3 regions of the Diaphorobacter nitroreducens genome follow, and region 3 is predicted to be linked to each of the others. Evidence: predicted binding sites of a transcription regulator. Region 3 holds the regulator's gene; each other region holds the start of a gene.
The links. Region 3 encodes HrcA, which represses chaperone genes, less so after heat shock. Its sites were predicted from a motif close to TTAGCACTCNNNNNNNNNGAGTGCTAA; they were not measured.

Region 1 (6,326 bases), 1.7 Mb from region 3:
GTCCGCGTCCAGCGGCAGGCCCTGCACCCAGTTGCTGCCCAGATCGCTGGCCTGGCTGTAAAGCGAATCGCGCGCGTAGATGGTGGAGGCCGCCCACTGCGTTTTCACGCGCGAGAGCTCGGCCTCGCTCACGCCCTCGCGCGCCACGCGGGCCACCTCGGCGCGCAGCGCCTCCTCGACCTGGGCCGAGGTCTTGCCCGCGGCGGGCACGCCGGTCATGAGAAACAGCGCCGGTCCGCGCCCGAGGATGGACGCCTGGCTGTCCGCGCCGTCGGCCACACGGTCCGCACCCTGCGTGAGGGCTCGCTCCAGCCGCGCGCCGTCGTAGCCGCTGAGCACGGCCGACAGCACCAGCAGCGCCAGGCCGTCACGGTCGGCATCGGTCATGTCGTCCAGGCGCGTGACACCCGGCACGCGGAAGGCCAGCGCCACGTAGGCCTGCTCGGCCGGCGCCTTGAAGGCGATGCGGCGTAGGCCCTGCTGCGCCGGCTCGGTGCGCGGCTTGCGCGCCGGCAGGGCACGTGCGGGAATGGTGCCGTAGGTCTTCTCCGCCAGGGCCAGCACCTGCGCCGGGTCCACGTCGCCCGCCACCACCACGGCGGCATTGCCGGGCACGTACCAGTCGCGGTGAAAGCGGCGCACGTCGTCGGGGGTCATGGAGTCCAGGTCGCTCATCCAGCCCACCACCGGGCGACGGTAGGGCGAAGCGATGAAGGTGGAGGCGAACAGCTGCTCGATGAGCGCGGCGCGCGGCTGGTCCTCGGTGCGCATGCGGCGCTCTTCCTTGACGACCTCGATCTCCTTGGTGAACTCGGCGTCGGGCCACTGGTTGTGGGCGAAGCGGTCGGATTCCAGCCGCATCACGTCGGCCAGCCGGTCGGCCGGTATCTGCTGGTAATAGCCGGTGTAGTCGCGGCTGGTGAAGGCGTTCTCCTGCCCGCCCAGCGCCGCCACGCGGCGCGAGAACTCGCCCGGCGGCACGGCCTTCGAGCCCTTGAACATCATGTGCTCCAGCACATGCGCCACGCCCGAGGTGCCGTCCACCTCGTCCATGGCGCCTACGCGCAGCCAGACCATGTGCACCGCCGTGGGCGCGCGCCGGTCGGGCTGCACGATGAGCTGCATGCCGTTCTTCAGGGTGAATTGCTGCGCACCGCTGGCCGAGGTGGCCTGGGCGTGCGCCGCCGCGGCAGACGCAGCAGGTGGGGACTCATGCGCCGGGTTTTGCGCCCAGGCGTGCAGACAGGCCAGCAGGCCCACAAGGGTGATAGCGCGTTTCATAGAATGGCTGCGATTCTAAGAACCCGCCAATGTTCAGTTTTTTCAAGAAGAAACCGCCCGCCCCCACCGAACCCGCCCTTGCACCCGAGGACGTGGCCAGCCCTGCGGCGCCGCCCGCAGCCGACGCCCCCGCCAGCGGCGGCGCATTCGGCTGGCTGCGCAAGCCCTTTGGCGCAGGCGCCACCAGCGTGGCGGAGCCGGCTGCCCCTTCGGCCGGCGCCCCCGCAGCCATCGACGCGCCCCTTGCCGTCCCCGAGCCCACCCCGAAGCCCGAGGGCGCACGCCAGGGCTGGATGGACCGGCTGAAATCCGGCCTGCGCAAGACCGGCAGCAGCATCGCGACCGTCTTCACGGGCACGCAGATCAACGACGCGCTGTACGACGAGCTGGAGGAAGCCCTGCTCATGGCCGACACCGGGGTGAAAGCCACGCAGCACCTGCTGGAGGACCTCAAGCGCCGCGTGAAAGAAACCAAGACCACCGAGCCTGCTGCCGTAAAGGGACTGCTGGCCGATGCGCTGGCCGACCTGCTGCGGCCGCTGGAAAAGCCCCTGGTGATCGGCGAGCACACACCCACCGTGATCATGGTGGCCGGCGTGAACGGCGCGGGCAAGACCACCTCCATCGGCAAGCTCACCAAGCACCTGGCCGACCATGGCGAGAGCGTGCTGCTGGCCGCCGCCGATACCTTCCGCGCCGCGGCGCGCGAGCAGTTGGGTGTCTGGGCCACGCGCAACACGGTGGAGATCGTCAGCCAGGAAGGGGGCGACCCTGCCGCCGTGAGCTTTGACGCCGTTACCGCCGGCCGCGCGCGCGGCAAAGATGTGGTGCTGGTGGACACTGCCGGCCGCCTGCCTACGCAGCTGCACCTGATGGAAGAGCTGAAGAAGATCCGCCGCGTGGTCACCAAGGCCGATGCCAGCGCCCCGCACGAGGTGCTACTGGTGATCGACGGCAACACCGGCCAGAACGCCCTGGCGCAGGTGCGCGCGTTCGACGACGCGCTTCAACTCACCGGCCTGATCGTCACCAAACTGGACGGCACGGCCAAGGGCGGCGTGCTGGCCGCCATCGCGCAGGAGCGGCCCGTGCCCGTGTACTTCATTGGCGTGGGCGAGAAGGTGGAAGACCTGGAGACCTTCAGCGCACGCGAATTCGCCCAGGCCCTGCTGACCTGAGATAGTTACCCTCTGTGGGCGGATGCAGGCGGCATCCGCCAGCCATTGGCTTCAACGCGGCGCTTGACCAGGCCCGGTTATCGAGGCCGGGTCCACCTGCTGCGCCACCCACAGCACATAGTCCTGCTCTGCCTGCACGGCGTGGGTGAGCAGTTGCGGCACTTCGTAGGGGTGCTGGGCACGTAGCCAGTCCCGCAAGGCGGGCGCGGCAGACAACAGCGTCTTGCACACCAGCCGCCACTCTGCTTCCGCCTGCTGCACCCCCTGCCAGACATAGTGCGAGGTGATGGCCTCCACCTGCACGCAGGCGGCCAGGCGCGCCTGGACAGCGCCGCTGGCCAGTCGGTGTGCGGCGGCGTCGCCGCCCACGGTGGTGGTCACAACGGCGATCTGTGCGTCTGGGGAAGATGTCATGATCGAAGTCTGGCACAAGGCGTAACTGCATAACGGACCTTGACGCGCGGCGAAGCAGCCCCACCTGCGTTCTAAGGCCGTCGTTGCGCCTCTTGGTGGTTATTTCCTACATCCGTAGGGGAACTATGCCTTTAGCACTCTATCCAATGGAGTGCTAATATGATTTGCATGGAAGAAAGGACTACCGATATGGCACTCCAGACTGCAACCTCCGTGACGACCCTCGCGCCCGCGAACCCGTGGGCGCTGGTTCCCCCGCTGGGCAACCTGGACGCCTATATCTCCGCCGTCAACCGCCTTCCCCTGCTCACGCAGGAGGAGGAGCAGCGCTACGCGCGCCAGCTCAAGGATGACAACAATGTCGAGGCTGCCGGCCGCCTGGTGCTGTCGCACCTGCGCCTGGTCGTGTCCATCTCGCGCCAGTACCTGGGTTACGGCCTGCCGCATGGCGACCTCATCCAGGAAGGCAACGTGGGCCTGATGAAGGCCGTCAAGCGCTTTGACCCTGACCAGGGCGTTCGCCTGGTGAGCTACGCCATGCATTGGATCAAGGCCGAGATCCACGAGTACATCCTGAAGAACTGGCGCATGGTCAAGGTGGCAACGACCAAGGCGCAGCGCAAGCTGTTCTTCAACCTGCGCTCCATGAAGCAGGGCTTCAAGGCCGACGCGCTGGACGCCGACACGCACCGCGAGACCTTATCCGACCACGAGATCGACCTGGTGGCCGAGCAGCTCAACGTGAAGCGCGAGGAAGTCATCGAGATGGAAACCCGCCTGTCCGGTGGCGACGTGCTGCTGGACCCCGCTCCCAGCGACGACGGCGAGCAGGCCTTTGGCCCCATCGCCTACCTCGCCGACGCGGGCCATGAGCCCACCGCCATGATCGAGTCGCGCCAGCGTGACGCGCTGGCCACGGACGGTATTGCCACCGCCCTGGACAGCCTGGACGCACGCAGCCGCCGCATCGTGGAGCAGCGCTGGCTGCAGGTGAACGACGATGGCTCGGGCGGCATGACACTGCACGAGTTGGCGGCCGAGTACGGCGTGAGCGCGGAGCGCATCCGCCAGATCGAGGTGGCCGCCATGAAAAAGATGAAGAAGGCGCTGGCCGAGTACGCCTGAGCCTTCGCCCAGCAGCCCGGATCGCGGGCAGATAATCCAGGCGCGCGGCCCTCACCGGCTACGCGCCTTTTTCTTTGCCGGCGGGGCCGCACTTCGCTGCCCGGCCCAGACTGGAGATCGCCACCCATGTTCCCCCACCCCCTCGCCCGCCGCGGCCTGCTGGCACTGGCCCTGGCTTCGGCCTGCGGCGCCGCCATGGCCCAGAAGGATGCCGCGCCCGCCACCCCCGGCTGGCCCGCCAAGCCCCTGCGCATCATCGTGGGCTTCCCACCGGGTTCTTCGCCCGACTTGACGGCGCGCACCTTCTCCGAGCCACTGTCCCAAGCCCTGGGCCAACCCGTGGTCGTGGAAAACAAGGTGGGTGCGGGCGGCAACATCGGCGCCGATGCGGTCGCCAAGGCGCAGGACGGCCACACCATCGGCCTGTTTATCAACGGCAACCTGACGATCGCCAAGCTGCTCAACGCGCACGTGCCCTACGACCCCGTGAAGGATTTCGCGCCGCTGTCGCTGATCGGCGTATCGCCCCTGGTCCTGACCGCTCCCGTGAACCAGCCCGACGTGCCCGCGGGCGCCGACGCACGCGCCTTCCTGCAGGCCGCGCGCACCGGGGGCGACCGCTGGAGCTACGGCACCCCCGGCGTGGGCACCGTGGGCCACCTGGGCACCGAGCTGCTCAAGGCGCGCACCGGCATCGCCCCGGTGCACGTACCCTACCCCGGCTACCCGCAGGTGGCCACCGCCATGCTCGGTGGCCAGTTGCAAATGGCGCTGCTGCCGCCCGCGCTCGCGCAGGCCCAGGCACGGGCGGGCAAGCTGCGCCTGATCGGTGTGACCTCCGCGGGCCGCAGCACGCTGGCGCCCGAGGTGCCCAGCCTGGCGGAGGCCGGCGTGCGCGACTTCCAGCTGGAGATCTGGAACGCCTTTGCCGCACCCGCGTCCATGCCCGCCCCGGTGCGCGCACGGCTGTCCCGCGTGATCGGCGAGATCGCCCGCAGCCCGGAAGTGCGCGCCAAGCTGTTCCAGCAGGGCTGGCAGGCCATTGGCTCCTCGGCCGAGGGGCTGGCCAACCGGATCCAGGCCGACACGGCCACCATGAGCCGCGTCATCCGCGAACAGGGCATCCGCGCCGATTGACCGCGCACCGTCGCAGCGCGGCGGCCACGGCGGTAAGGGCCGGCCGGGGGCGCGGCCTGCGGCGCGCAGTGCAAGCACTTGGTCCCAAACGTTGACCTAGGTCACGGGGCAGGACGGCCCCGCCTTGCACACTCTCCGCCAATCCCCAGCACTCCGAGGCCGCTGACCGGCCCTCTGCGAGACGCTACGGTATTCATAGCTTCCACCGCTTGCCAGACAAGCGCTGAAGCCCATTTTGGCTTGTACTCATGACCGACCATCCGTCCTCCGGCGGCCATACCTGCAACGACTGCGCCTGCCAGCAGCAGTGCCTGCTGGGCCGCCTGGACCCGCAAACGCGCGCGGGCTGGCGCGGGCACCTGACGGAGCGGCGCTTTCGCAAGGGCGAGATGCTGCAGCGCCAGGGCGAGAGCATCCACAGTGTGCAGGTGGTCAAGATCGGTACGCTGCTGGTGCAGCGCCGCGGCGACGATGGAGTGGAGCACCCCGTAGGCATGGCGGGCTGCTGCGAGGCCCTGGGCGCCCCCGCGCTGCTGCAGCAGCCGGCGGACCTGTCCTACGTGGCGGTCACGCCGGGGCGCGTCTGCCAACTGGACCTGGCGCCCCTGCTGGGGGCGGGCCGCCAGTCCCAAGGCGAATTCCTGCTGGAACTGGCGCGCGAACAACTGAACGCCAACGCGCGCCTGGCCGACTGGGGCCGCATCGCCCGCATCCGCGGCGTGGTGGGCCAACTGGCGGGCGCGCTGCTGCAACTGGCCGAGCTGCAGCGCAGCACGCTGGTGCGCCTGCCCAGCCATACGGTGCTGGCTGCCCTGCTCGCCACCACGCGCGAGTCCGTGGCGCGCGCCCTGGCGCTGCTGGCGCAGGAGCAAGGCGTGCTGCGGCGCGACCGCTGGCACTGCGAGATCCAGCGCGCGCCGCTGCTGGCGCTCACGCGCGGCGGCCGCCGCTCGGCGGCCAACCTGTACCAGGCGCGTGCGGCTGCGCGCACCACCCCTGCGGCGCAAGCGCCGGTGCACGCCGCGCTGTAAGCCAGCGTCGCTGCCGGCACCTCAGCCCAGCGCGCCTTCCGCCGCCACGTCGGCACCGGCCGCGTACAGCAGCGCCACGTCGTCGGGCGCCAGCGCCTTGGCAAACAGCCAGCCCTGGTAGCAGGCGCACTGCATCTCGCGCAAGAACTGCAGCTGCTCG
Region 2 (6,326 bases), 160 kb from region 3:
CGAAAGAGGGATGACATTACAATGACGGTCGTCGCCGAGTTAAATGAGCAACTTGCAGGGCGACGTTAAACACAACTGCTAAAGCGTTCGCCGAGGCTCCATGAGGCTCTGGGCAACGCCCAAATGCTGACAACACGGAGTTTATTCAAATGGCGAACGATTTCCTCTTCACGTCCGAATCGGTCTCTGAGGGCCACCCCGACAAGGTGGCGGACCAGATCTCCGACGCCATCCTGGACGCGATCTTCACGCAAGACCCCCGCAGCCGCGTGGCAGCCGAGACGCTGACCAACACCGGCCTGGTGGTGCTGGCCGGCGAGATCACCACCAACGCACACGTGGACTACATCCAGGTGGCGCGCGACACCATCAAGCGCATCGGCTACGACAACACCGAGTACGGCATCGACTACAAGGGCTGCGCAGTGCTCGTGGCCTACGACAAGCAGTCCAACGACATCGCCCAGGGCGTGGACCACGCCAGCGACGACCACCTGAACACCGGCGCGGGCGACCAGGGCCTGATGTTCGGCTACGCCTGCGACGAGACGCCCGAGCTGATGCCCGCGCCCATCTACTACGCGCACCGCCTGGTCGAGCGCCAGGCCCAGTTGCGCAAGGACGGCCGCCTGCCCTTCCTGCGCCCGGACGCCAAGAGCCAGGTGACCATGCGCTACGTGGACGGCAAGCCCCACAGCATCGACACCGTGGTGCTCTCCACCCAGCACAGCCCCGACCAGAGCGAGACGGCCACCAAGATGAAGGCCAGCTTCACCGAGGCCATCATCGAGGAGATCATCAAGCCGGTGCTGCCCAAGGAATGGCTGCAGGACACCAAGTACCTGATCAACCCCACGGGTCGCTTCGTCATTGGCGGGCCGCAGGGCGACTGCGGCCTGACGGGCCGCAAGATCATCGTGGACACCTACGGCGGCGCCTGCCCGCACGGCGGCGGCGCATTCAGCGGCAAGGATCCGACGAAGGTGGACCGCAGCGCCGCCTATGCTGCGCGCTACGTGGCCAAGAACATCGTGGCCGCCGGCCTGGCGCGCCAGTGCCAGATCCAGGTGGCTTATGCCATCGGCGTGGCGCGCCCGATGAATATCACCGTGTACACCGAGGGCACCGGCGTAATCCCCGACGACCAGATCGCCCAGCTGGTGCAGGAGCACTTCGACCTGCGCCCCAAGGGCATCATCCAGATGCTGGACCTGCTGCGCCCCATCTACGCGAAGACCGCCGCCTACGGCCACTTTGGCCGCGAGGAACCCGAGTTCACCTGGGAGAGGACGGACAAGGCTGCCGCGCTGCGTGCAGCGGCCGGGCTGTAAGGCACGGCGACCCGCGCCAGCGGGTGCGGCACCCTTGCGGCGGCACAAAGCCCAGGCGCTGCGCGCAGCGGCGGGGCTTTGAACCCCACGTCTGCGTCCAGGCAATCACTGAGCTTGGGGGCGGAGTTCGTACCCCGCCGCGTTGCGAACTCATACCAGTACGCCGCCGCGCGGCGCCAAGCGGCCGGCTTGTAAGCCTGTGCAGGCGCGCGTATCAACGCCGCGCGCGCTGCTGGCCGCAGTAGGTGCGCCGGCCACGGTGGCGCAGGAACTGGGCTTTTAGGACCAGCGCCACTTCCACAACGCGTTGCGCGAACGCGTGGCGGCTGCGCCGGGAGATTCTCGGCGCTAAGGGCGGCGGCCTGCTGCAGGGCCGCAGCGATGCCCTGGGCAAGGCCGCGCATGTATGCCCTTGCAGACGCCATTTTTTCCAATACACCCCCGGCACCCCGCGTCCAGGCTGCCTAAGAATGCGCTGTTCACGCCAACCTGTTCCTGCTGCTGGCGGGCACGCCGCCTGTGCTGCAGCGGCTGTACAGCGCCTGGACGGTTGCCATCATGCTGGGATGGGATCTGCTGATGGCCGCCACAGAACGCACGGGCGCCGTGCTGCTGCCGATCGCCGGCGGCGCGGCGCAGCATGCGCTGCGATAACCGGCAGCACTGTCAACACCCTCCTACACGTTGCGGTTTCGCCAGATGACGGAGCGCCTGCGCCGGCGCCCCTACTCTGATGCCCAGCCGCCGCACCCGCCGGCGGCCCATCTCAAGGAGGCCTATCCCATGCTCAAGTACGCGATCATCTTCGCCATCATTTCGCTCATCGCCGGCGCGCTCGGGTTCACCGGCGTGGCCGCTGGCTCGGCCGCCATCGCCAAGGTGCTGTTCGTGGTGTTCCTGGTATTGGCCGTGCTGTTCGTGGTGCTCGCGCTGCTGGGTATCGGGGCCGCGCGCAAAGCCATCAAATAGCGGTGCCGGCCGGATGCGGCCCCGCAGTTGCCTACACTGCAGGCCCTGCACGCTCGCATCCGCGCCATGACACGCACCGTCCACCTGCTCGCCATTGATCCTCAGAACGACTTCTGCGATCTGCCCGCCGCGTGGCACTGGCGCGATCCCCATAGCGGCGCGGTAACTGCCCCGGCGCTGCCCGTTCCGGGCGCGCATGCGGACATGCAGCGCCTGGCAGCGTTCATCCTCGCGCAGGGGGCAGGTATCGACCACATCACTGTCACCCTCGACTCGCACCAGCGCTACGACGTGGCGCACCCCGCCTACTGGCAGCGCAGCGACGGGGGCGCGGCGGCGCCCTTCACCGCCATCACCGCTGCGCAGGTCCGCGCGGGTGCGTTTGCGCCGCGTGACCCTGCCGCGCTGGCGCGCACACTGGACTACCTGGACACGTTGGAAACCCAGGGCCGTTACACCCTCATGGTCTGGCCCGTGCATTGCGAAATCGGCAGCTGGGGCCATGGCGTGCATACCGACGTGCTGGCCGCGTGCAGGGACTGGCAGGCGCATCGCCTGCGCGCCGTACAGTCCGTCTTCAAGGGCATGAGTCCCTGGACCGAGCACTACAGCGCCGTGCAGGCCGAAGTACCCGACGCGGCCGACCCGCACACCGCCCTGAACACCCATCTGCTGGACCAATTGGCCAGCGCAGACCTGCTGCTCATCGCAGGCGAGGCCAGCAGCCACTGCGTGCGCGCCACCACCGAGCACATCATCCAGCACCTGGCCCGCCTGCACCCCGGGTGGAGCCCGCGGCGTCTGGTGCTGCTTACCGATTGCATGAGCCCCGTGGCCGGCTTCGAGGCGCAGCATGAGGCCTTCCTGGAAGCGATGCACGCCCAGGGTGCACGGCTGGCGACTTCAAGCGAAATTTGCCTCTAGCGCTTATCCATCAAGCGCGAGCAGCTCACTTTTTTGAGAACACACGAATCGCCGCATGTACGACACCGCCATCCTCATCGGCCGCTTCGAGCCCGTCCACACCGGCCATCTCGCCCTGCTGCGCGAAGCGCTGGTGCAGGCGCGGCAGGTCATCGTCATCGTCGGCTCGGCCTTCCAGGCGCGCACACCCAAGAACCCGTTCACCTGGCACGAACGCGAAGCCATGCTGCGCGGTGCCCTGCCCGAGGGCGACCGCACGCGCCTCACCGTGCTGCCGGTGCGCGACTACTACAACGAGGCGGTGTGGGTGGAGGCCGTGCGCAACGCGGTGGCGCGCCACAGCCCGCCGCAGGCGCGCGTGGGGCTGGTCGGCCATTTCAAGGACGCCACGAGCAGCTACCTCAGCGCCTTTCCGGGCTGGGAATTGATACGCATGGAGCGCCAGGGCCGCATCGACGCGACTGCCATCCGCGACGCCTACTTCGGCGCCACACCCGCCACCGTGGCCCATGCGCTGCAGCCGCTGGCGCCCATGCTGCCGCCCGCCACGCAAGCGCTGTTGGAGCAGTTCGCCCACACGCCGCACTTCGCCACACTGCAGCAGGAATGGCAGATGCTGCGCGGTTACCGCGCCGCCTGGGCAACGGCGCCCTACCCGCCGGTGTTCGTGACCGTGGACGCGGTACTGCGCTGCCAGGACCACGTGCTGCTCATCCGCCGCGCCCACGCACCAGGGCGTGGCCTGCTGGCGGTGCCCGGCGGCTTCATCGAACAACGCGAGACGCTGTGGCAGTCCTGCCTGCGTGAACTGGCAGAGGAAACGAATTGCGCCCTGCCCGAGGCCACGCTGCGCGCGGCGCTGCGCAGTGTGACGGTGTTCGACCACCCCGACCGCAGCCAACGCGGCCGCACGATCACCCACGCGCACTACTTCGACCTGCAGGACGCTCCGCTGCCCCCGGTGCAGGCGGCTGACGACGCGGCGCATGCCGAGTGGGTGGCCATCGACCGGCTCGCGGGCATGGAAGAAGCGTTCTTTGAAGACCACTTCCACATGCTGGACCACTTCTTGCGCCTCACAGTCCACTGAGGCGGACGGGGAAGTGCGGCTGCCCTCCGCACTCCCGCACCTTGATCGCAGGCCCTGTCGACACTGCGGCCTTGAAACTGTCACGAATGCCTCTATCATTAGCACTCGAAACAGATGAGTGCTAACAACACCGCTGTGTCAGTTCCCTGCGCCCGCGTTGCGGGCGCGTTGTTTGATGTCGCAATCCTTTTTGTTATCAGGAGAGATGCAATGAATCTTCGCCCCCTGCACGATCGCGTGATCGTCAAGCGTATCGAAAGCGAAACCACGACCGCCTCGGGCATCGTGATCCCCGACAACGCTGCGGAAAAGCCCGATCAAGGCGAAGTGCTGGCCGTTGGCCCTGGCAAGAAGAACGACAAGGGCGAGCTGATCGCCCTGAACGTGAAGGTCGGCGACCGCGTGCTGTTCGGTAAGTACAGCGGCCAGACCGTGAAGGTCAATGGCGACGAGTTGCTGGTGATGAAGGAAGACGACCTGTTCGCAGTCGTCGAGAAGTAATCCCTTCTGGTCAACTCATTTTTCATAGCTGCCTGCGCTTGATAGATCAGCGTTGGCAGCCCATTTGATTCAAATTTATAGGAGCCAAAAATGGCAGCAAAAGACGTAGTGTTCGGCGGCGAAGCCCGCGCTCGCATGGTTGAAGGCGTGAACATCCTGGCCAACGCGGTCAAGGTGACCCTGGGCCCCAAGGGCCGCAACGTGGTGCTGGAGCGCTCGTTCGGCGCCCCCACGGTGACCAAGGACGGCGTGTCCGTGGCCAAGGAAATCGAACTGAAAGACAAGCTGCAGAACATGGGCGCGCAGCTCGTGAAGGAAGTGGCTTCCAAGACCAACGACATCGCTGGTGACGGCACCACCACCGCTACCGTGCTGGCCCAAGCCATCGTGCGCGAAGGCTCCAAGTACGTGGCCGCCGGCCTGAACCCCATGGACCTCAAGCGCGGCATCGACAAGGCCGTGGTGGCCCTGGTGGAAGAGCTGAAGAAGGCCTCCAAGGCCACGACCACCTCCAAGGAAATCGCCCAGGTGGGTTCGATCTCCGCCAACTCCGACGAGTCCGTGGGCAAGATCATTGCCGACGCCATGGATAAGGTGGGCAAGGAAGGCGTGATCACCGTGGAAGACGGCAAGTCGCTGGAAAACGAGCTGGACGTCGTGGAAGGCATGCAGTTCGACCGCGGCTACCTGTCGCCCTACTTCATCAACAACCCCGAGAAGCAGTCCGCGATCCTGGACAACCCCTTCGTGCTGCTGTTCGACAAGAAGATCAGCAACATCCGCGATCTGCTGCCCACGCTGGAGCAAGTCGCCAAGGCCAGCCGTCCGCTACTGATCATCGCCGAGGAGGTTGAAGGCGAAGCCCTGGCCACGCTGGTGGTGAACACCATCCGCGGCATCCTGAAGGTCGTGGCCGTGAAGGCGCCTGGCTTCGGCGACCGCCGCAAGGCCATGCTGGAAGACATCGCCATCCTGACGGGCGGCAAGGTGATCGCCGAGGAAGTGGGCCTGACGCTGGAGAAGGTGACGCTGGCCGACCTGGGCCAGGCCAAGCGCATCGAAGTGGGCAAGGAAAACACCACCATCATCGACGGTGCTGGTGCCGCTGCCGACATCGAAGCCCGCGTGAAGCAGATCCGCATCCAGATCGAGGAAGCCACCAGCGACTACGACCGTGAGAAGCTGCAAGAGCGCGTGGCCAAGCTGGCCGGCGGCGTGGCCGTGATCAAGGTGGGCGCTGCCACCGAAGTCGAGATGAAGGAAAAGAAGGCCCGCGTGGAAGACGCCCTGCACGCCACCCGCGCTGCCGTGGAAGAAGGCATCGTGGCCGGCGGTGGCGTGGCACTGCTGCGCGCCAAGCAGGCCGTGGGCAACCTGTCCACCGGCAACCCTGAGCAGGACGCCGGCATCAAGCTGGTGCTGAAGGCTGTCGAAGCCCCCCTGCGCGAGATCGTGGCCAACGCCGGTGGCGAACCGTCGGTGGTCGTGAACGAAGTGCTGAACGGCAAGGG
Region 3 (6,326 bases):
CTGGTGGCTGCTGCTGCGCCAGGACGGTGCGGGCCGGCTGTGGCTGGAGCGGCGTCCGCCCATCGGCATCTGGGCGGGGCTGTACTGTCCGCCGGTCTATGACAGCCGCGCGGCGCTGGACGAGGCGCTGCAGCTGCACGCCAGCTGCGATGCGCGGGATCTGCCGGCCTTCACCCACGTGCTGACGCACCGCGACCTGCACCTGCATCCGGTGCTGGCGCGCGATGCAACGCTGCGGCCGGACGCGCATTGCGCTGAGCAGCAGTCGGGGTGGTTCGCTCCGGCGCAATGGCCGGCGCTGGGGCTGCCCGCGCCCGTGCGCAAGCTGCTCGCCTCCCTTGGGGACGACTGTCAAAAATGAGAGCTGGTAGCGCCCGTAGATAGGCGACTTCCGGTAGAAAACTATTGCAAGTCGTTCAATAGCAAGCGCTAGAAGCTACTAAAACAATAGCTGTCACCTAGCGGTGCATGCTAGATGCCGTCGAGCTCGCGGTGGCGGCGCAGCGTATTCCAGCGGCCCTCGAAGCGCGCCGCCAGCTGCTCCACCAGGTAGACGGAGCGGTGCTGTCCTCCCGTGCAACCGATGGCCACGGTCACGTAGCTGCGGTGGTTGTGGGCCAGCGCGTCCAGCCAGTGGTCCAGGAAGTCGCCAATGTGCGCCAGCATCAGCGCTACTTCGGGCTGCTGACGCAGGTAGTCGATGACCGGCGCGTCCTTGCCCGTGAGGGCGCGCAAGAGCGGCTCGTAGTGGGGATTGGGCAGCATGCGCACGTCGAACACATAGTCGGCGTCCATGGAGATGCCGCGCTTGAACGCAAACGACTGGAACACCAGGGTCAGCCGACTCGGCGGCACCGACAGCAGGTCCTTCACATAGCTCAGCAATTGCGCGGACCGCAGGGTGCTGGTGTCGATAACGTGTGCCTGCTCGCGCAGCGGGGCCAGTAGCTCGCGCTCCAACCGCATGGTGTGCAAAAGCGGGCGCGGACCTTCGCGCATCTCGGCCTGGGACAGAGGGTGGCGGCGCCGGGTTTCTGAAAAACGCCGCACCAGCACGTCGTTGGTGGCGTCCAGGAACAGTTGGCGCACCTGCACGCCCTGCGCACGCAGGCCGGCCAACTGCTGCGGCACCAGGGGCAGTGCGGTGGCGCTGCGCACGTCCATGGCCACGGCAACGCGGTGGCCGTGGTGCGCATGCTCCAGCTCCACGAAGGAGGTCAAAAGTTCCGGCGGCAGGTTGTCCACGCAGTAGTAGCCCGCGTCTTCGAGCGCATGCAGCGCGACGGACTTGCCCGAGCCGGACATACCGGTGATGACGACGACTTCCAGATCCATGGCTCAGGGTGTGGGTTTGGCGGCGCCCTGCAGCATCTCGCGTGCATGCGCCAGGGTGGTAGGGGACAGACGCTCGCCGCCCAGCATGCGCGCAATCTCGGCCACGCGCGCCTCCTCGTTGGCGGCGGCCACGCTGCTGGTGGTGCCCTCGGCGTGCTTGTGTTTGGCCACCACAAGGTGATGGTCCGCGCACGCGGCCACCTGGGGCAGGTGGGTGACGGCCAGTACCTGCCGGGCCGTCCCGAGCTGCTGCATCAGACGGCCCACGGTCTCCGCCACGGCGCCGCCCACGCCCGAGTCCACCTCGTCAAAGATCAGCGTGGGCGCCTCGCCCAGCTCGCTGGTGGTGACCGAGATCGCCAGCGCCATGCGCGACAGCTCGCCCCCCGACGCCACCTTGCCGATGGGCCGCGGCGTCATGCCCGGGTGGCTGCTGACCAGGAAAGCCACCTGGTCGATGCCGTGCGGCCCAGGCTCGGCCTTGTCCAGTTGCACCTCGAAGCGCCCGCCCGCCATGCCCAGGCCCTGCATGGCGCGGGTGATGGCCTGCGCCAGTAGCGGCGCAGCCTTGGCGCGCTTTTGCGACAGGGCGCGTGCGGCCTTCTGGTAAGCGGCGCCATGGGTTTGCTCGGCAGCCTGCAATGCGGCCAGGTCAGTGGCGCTGTCCAAACGGTGCAGCGTGTCCTTCCAGTCTTGCAGCAGCGCGGGTAGTTCGGGTGGGGTGCGCTTGTAGCGGCGCGCGAGCTGCATCCACTGCGATACACGGGCGTCCAGCTGCTGCAGCCGATCCGGGTCGGGCTCGGCGTGGCGCAGGTAGCTTTGCAGAGAGTGCGCCACATCGCCCGCCTGGGCGATGCAGGAGGTCAGCACCTCATTCATGGTGCGAAACGACGGGTCCACATGCTCGTAGTCCTGCAGCAGGTGCTGTGCCTGCGCCAGGGCCCGCAGCGCGCCGCCTGCGTCTTCGTCCTCCAGCACACTCAGGGCGGCCTGGGCGTTGTCCAGCAGCGACTGGGCGTTGGATAGTCGCGCATGCTCGGCATTGAGTTCCTCCCATTCGCCATCCCGCGGCGCCAGCTTGTCCACTTCGCCGATCTGCCACTGCAGGCGCTCGCGTTCCTGTTGCAGCGTGTCCTGGGCAGCGCGGGCGTGGGTCAGCGCCTGCTGCGCGTCGCGCCAACTCGTCCACAGCGCGGCCAAGGGTTGCACCTGCGCGCCGGCATAGGCGTCCAGCAGGCCGCGCACGGCGTCGGGCCGCGTCAGGCTCTGCCAGGCGTGCTGCCCATGAATGTCCAGCAGATGCTCGCCCACGGCACGCATCTGCGCTGCCGTGGCGGGGATGCCGTTGATCCAGGCGCGGCTCTTGCCCTGCACATCGACGGTGCGGCGCAGCAGCAGCGTGTCGTCGCGCGGAAAGCCCGCCTCGTCCAGCCAGGCTGCCAGCGCGATGGTGCCACCGTCGAATTCGGCGCAGACGTCGGTGCGCTGCGCGCCTTCGCGGATCACACCGGAGTCGGCACGCGCGCCCAGCACCAGTTGCAACGCGTCGATCAGGATCGACTTGCCGGCTCCGGTTTCACCGGTGAGCACGGTGAAGCCGGCATGCAGGTCCAGCTCGAGCGATCGCACGATCACGAAATCGCTCAGGGCGATCCGCCTCAGGGCCATGGTCAGGAACCTCCCTCGTACCAGCCTAGCTTCTTGCGCAAGGTGGCAAAGTAACTCCAGCCGCGCGGGTGCAGAAAGCACACCCGGTGCGCGGAACGGCGCACCAGTATGCGGTCGCCATGTTGCAGCGATGCGAGCGACTGCATGTCGAAGTTGGCGCTGATGTCGCGCCCGCCCGCCACCTCAATGGCCACTTCAGTCGCGTCGGAAAGCACGATCGGCCGGTTGGACAGGGTGTGCGGCGCGATCGGCACCAGCACCCAGCCGGGGATCGATGGGTGCAGCATCGGGCCGCCCGCAGACAGGGCATACGCCGTGGAGCCGGTGGGCGACGCGACGATCAGGCCGTCGGCGCGCTGGTTGGAAACGAATACGCCGTCCACCTCCACGCGCAGCTCCACCATGCCGGAGGTGGAGCCGCGGTTGACCACGACGTCGTTGAGGGCCAGCGCCTCGAACACGCACTCGCCACCGCGCATCACGCAAGCCTGCATCAACGGGCGCACGTCTTCTTCGTAGTCTCCGTGCAGGATGGGCGTGAGCGCGTCCTGGTAGCCCTCCAGCGGAATGTCGGTAATGAAGCCCAGCCGCCCCTGGTTGATGCCCACCAGCGGCGTGCCGTAGCCGGCCAGCCGCCGGCCCACGCCCAGCATGGTGCCGTCGCCGCCTACGACCAGGCACAGGTCGCATTGCCGGCCGATCCCCTCCACATCCAGCGTGTGGTATTGCGTGAGGCCCGTGTGGGCGGCGGTTTCGGCCTCCAGCGTCAACTCGCAGTCCTGCTGGGTGACGAACTGGGCAATGCTCTCAATGATCTGCCGTGCGCTGTCGGACGCTGAAACGGCGCCAGGCCCCGGGTATTTGCCTATGACTGCAACGCGGCGGAAGATGGGCTTCATGCAGAAATTACATCATTAAAATGATTCAATGCTTGATGACCGCTCCAAGTTGTTACTCAAGGCCTTGGTGGAACGCTACATAGCCGAGGGGCAGCCAGTCGGCTCCAGAACCTTGTCGCGGGCATCAGGGCTTGAATTGTCGCCCGCCACCATACGCAATGTGATGGCAGACCTGGAGGACCTGGGGCTTATTGCCAGCCCCCACACCTCCGCGGGCCGCGTGCCCACCGCCAAGGGCTATCGCCTGTTCGTCGACACCATGCTCACCGTGCAGCAGGAGCAGTTGCCGACAGTCCAGCTCATGCCCGAGCAGCCGCAGAAGGTGATCGCCAACGCCGCCCACCTGTTGTCGAGCCTGTCGCAGTTCGTGGGGGTGGTGATGGCGCCGCGGCGCGCCTCGGTGTTTCGCCACATCGAATTCCTGCGGCTGTCCGAGAAGCGCTTTTTGGTGATCATCGTCTCGCCCGACGGTGATGTGCAGAACCGCGTGATCTTTACCGAGGTCGATTACTCCCAGTCGCAACTGGTGGAGGCCGCCAACTTCCTCAACGCCAACTACGCGGGCCTCACCATGGAGCAGGTGCGCGAGCGCCTGAAGCTGGAGGTGGACAAGCTGCGCGGAGAAATCGCGGCGCTGATGCAGGCCGCGGTGAGCGTGGGCTCGGAGGCCATGTCCGGGTCGCAGGACGAGGTGGTGTTCTCGGGCGAGCGCAACCTGCTGTCCGTGAGCGATTTTTCCAGCGACATGAGCCACTTGCGCCGTGCGTTCGACCTGTTCGAGCAAAAGACGCAGATCCTGCGCCTGCTGGACATTTCCAGCCGGGCAGAAGGGGTGCGCATCTTCATTGGCGGAGAGAGCCAGGTGGTGCCATTTGAAGAGCTGTCCGTGGTGAGTGCACCCTATGAGGTCGACGGTCAGGTGGTGGGCACCCTGGGCGTGATCGGCCCCACGCGCATGCCCTATGACCGCATGATCCAGATCGTGGACATCACCTCCAAGCTGGTCTCCAACGCCCTGAGCCACCGGAAGTAGCCCCTACAATACGCGCCGCTGCGCCGCCTACGAGGCAGGGCAGTGCACCCTGGGGCGTTAGCTCAGTTGGTTAGAGCAGAGGACTCATAATCCTTTGGTCGTTGGTTCAAGTCCAACACGCCCTACCAAGTAGATAAAAAAATCCTGCTATCAATCTGGTAGCGGGATTTTTTCTTTGGGGGTTCATGTAGCCATCAGTCAATGGTTTTGAGTGGCTGGCCGTCAGTTCACCCATCGCTGTCGATCGACCTCTAGTCGCTGGACTTTTCCCCGAAGCTCGATGCCGGCGAGTATTCGCTGGCTGCGCTGACACCGGAACTGATCGCCAAGTACCGCGACGACCGACTCTCTGGCCTGGATCGCAAAGACTCCAAGGGCAAAGCCTTTCCCCAAGGACTCAGTGTTTAGCTTGGAAGCTTCGCGATTACCTTGATTTCGAACTGGAAGCCGTAAAGCCAGGTTACGCCGATACCGGTCAGCGTGGGATAGGGGGCATTGCCCCAATAGTCCGGCACGATCTGCCAAATGCGCTCGAAATTCTTCTCGGGATCCACTACGAACACCGTCACGTCGACTACGTCGTCAAAGCTGCACCCGGCTGCCTCCAGCACAGCGTTCAGGTGAGTGAAGGCGAGGCGGACTTGAGATGCCAGATCGGGCTCTGGCGTGCCATCTGCACGGCTGCCCACTTGGCCCGAGACGAATAGAAAGCCGTTGGACCGGATCGCTGGTGAGTAGCGGTTCTTCTCGTAAAGAGCTTGGCGGCCTGGCGGGAAGACAACGTCGCGTGGAGGCATGGGACATCTTTCATTGGATAAAAGAACCCACTGTAGGCACTGTATCTGTTTGGATAAACAGGAAAGTATCATCAAGACTGTTTGCAGAATCTGGACAATCTCCTGACCTCTATGGATCGTTTCGACGCTATGGTGGCCTTTGCTCGCGTGGTAGAGACACGCAGCTTTACCCAGGCCGCTCAAACGCTGCACATGAGCAAAACTACGGTAACTCAGCTTGTGCAGCAGTTGGAAGCGCGTTTACGGGTCAGGCTTTTGAACCGCACCACCCGCAAAGTGAACGTGACAGCCGAAGGTGCCGCCTATTACGAGCGTGTCGTGCGTCTGTTGGGTGACCTGGATGATGCGGAGACCAGTCTGACCAGTGCCTCAAGCGCGCCTCAAGGCCGCCTGCGGGTGGACGTGCCCAGCCCTCTGGCACGCATGGTCCTTGTTCCGGCTTTTGCTGCATTCCATGCGCGCTATCCGGACATCCAGCTGCACATGGGTGTAAGTGACCGAGTGGTCGATCTGATCGATGAAAACGTCGATTGCGTGGTGCGGGGAGGTGAGCCGGGCGACGCCTCGCTTGTGGCAAGGCATGTAGGCGATCTT

Region 1: a site for HrcA is predicted at 3,005-3,031, ahead of rpoH (RNA polymerase sigma factor RpoH). Genes of this name have one in related genera too.
Region 2: a site for HrcA is predicted at 4,413-4,439, ahead of BA022_RS11600 (co-chaperone GroES). Genes of this name have one in related genera too.

Annotation. Positions count from the first base shown of each region.
Region 1 covers NZ_CP016278.1:3,955,716-3,962,041, reverse strand. The annotation lists gene BA022_RS18510 (M16 family metallopeptidase) at 1-1,281, opposite strand, end outside; gene ftsY (signal recognition particle-docking protein FtsY) at 1,311-2,459, shown strand; gene cutA (divalent-cation tolerance protein CutA) at 2,511-2,873, opposite strand; gene rpoH (RNA polymerase sigma factor RpoH) at 3,063-3,998, shown strand; gene BA022_RS18490 (Bug family tripartite tricarboxylate transporter substrate binding protein) at 4,125-5,135, shown strand; gene BA022_RS18485 (Crp/Fnr family transcriptional regulator) at 5,384-6,166, shown strand; gene BA022_RS18480 (putative bifunctional diguanylate cyclase/phosphodiesterase) at 6,188-6,326, opposite strand, start outside.
Region 2 covers NZ_CP016278.1:2,461,255-2,467,580, forward strand. The annotation lists gene BA022_RS11575 (lysophospholipid acyltransferase family protein) at 1-17, opposite strand, end outside; gene metK (methionine adenosyltransferase) at 150-1,331, shown strand; gene BA022_RS11585 (DUF1328 domain-containing protein) at 2,115-2,300, shown strand; gene BA022_RS11590 (cysteine hydrolase family protein) at 2,367-3,224, shown strand; gene BA022_RS11595 (bifunctional nicotinamide-nucleotide adenylyltransferase/Nudix hydroxylase) at 3,280-4,314, shown strand; gene BA022_RS11600 (co-chaperone GroES) at 4,525-4,815, shown strand; gene groL (chaperonin GroEL) at 4,906-6,326, shown strand, end outside.
Region 3 covers NZ_CP016278.1:2,303,755-2,310,080, reverse strand. The annotation lists gene mutY (A/G-specific adenine glycosylase) at 1-361, shown strand, start outside; gene rapZ (RNase adapter RapZ) at 472-1,335, opposite strand; gene recN (DNA repair protein RecN) at 1,339-3,003, opposite strand; gene BA022_RS10810 (NAD kinase) at 3,006-3,902, opposite strand; gene hrcA (heat-inducible transcriptional repressor HrcA) at 3,931-4,935, shown strand; tRNA gene BA022_RS10800 (tRNA-Ile) at 4,987-5,063, shown strand; gene BA022_RS10795 (Rid family hydrolase) at 5,340-5,732, opposite strand; gene BA022_RS10790 (LysR family transcriptional regulator) at 5,844-6,326, shown strand, end outside.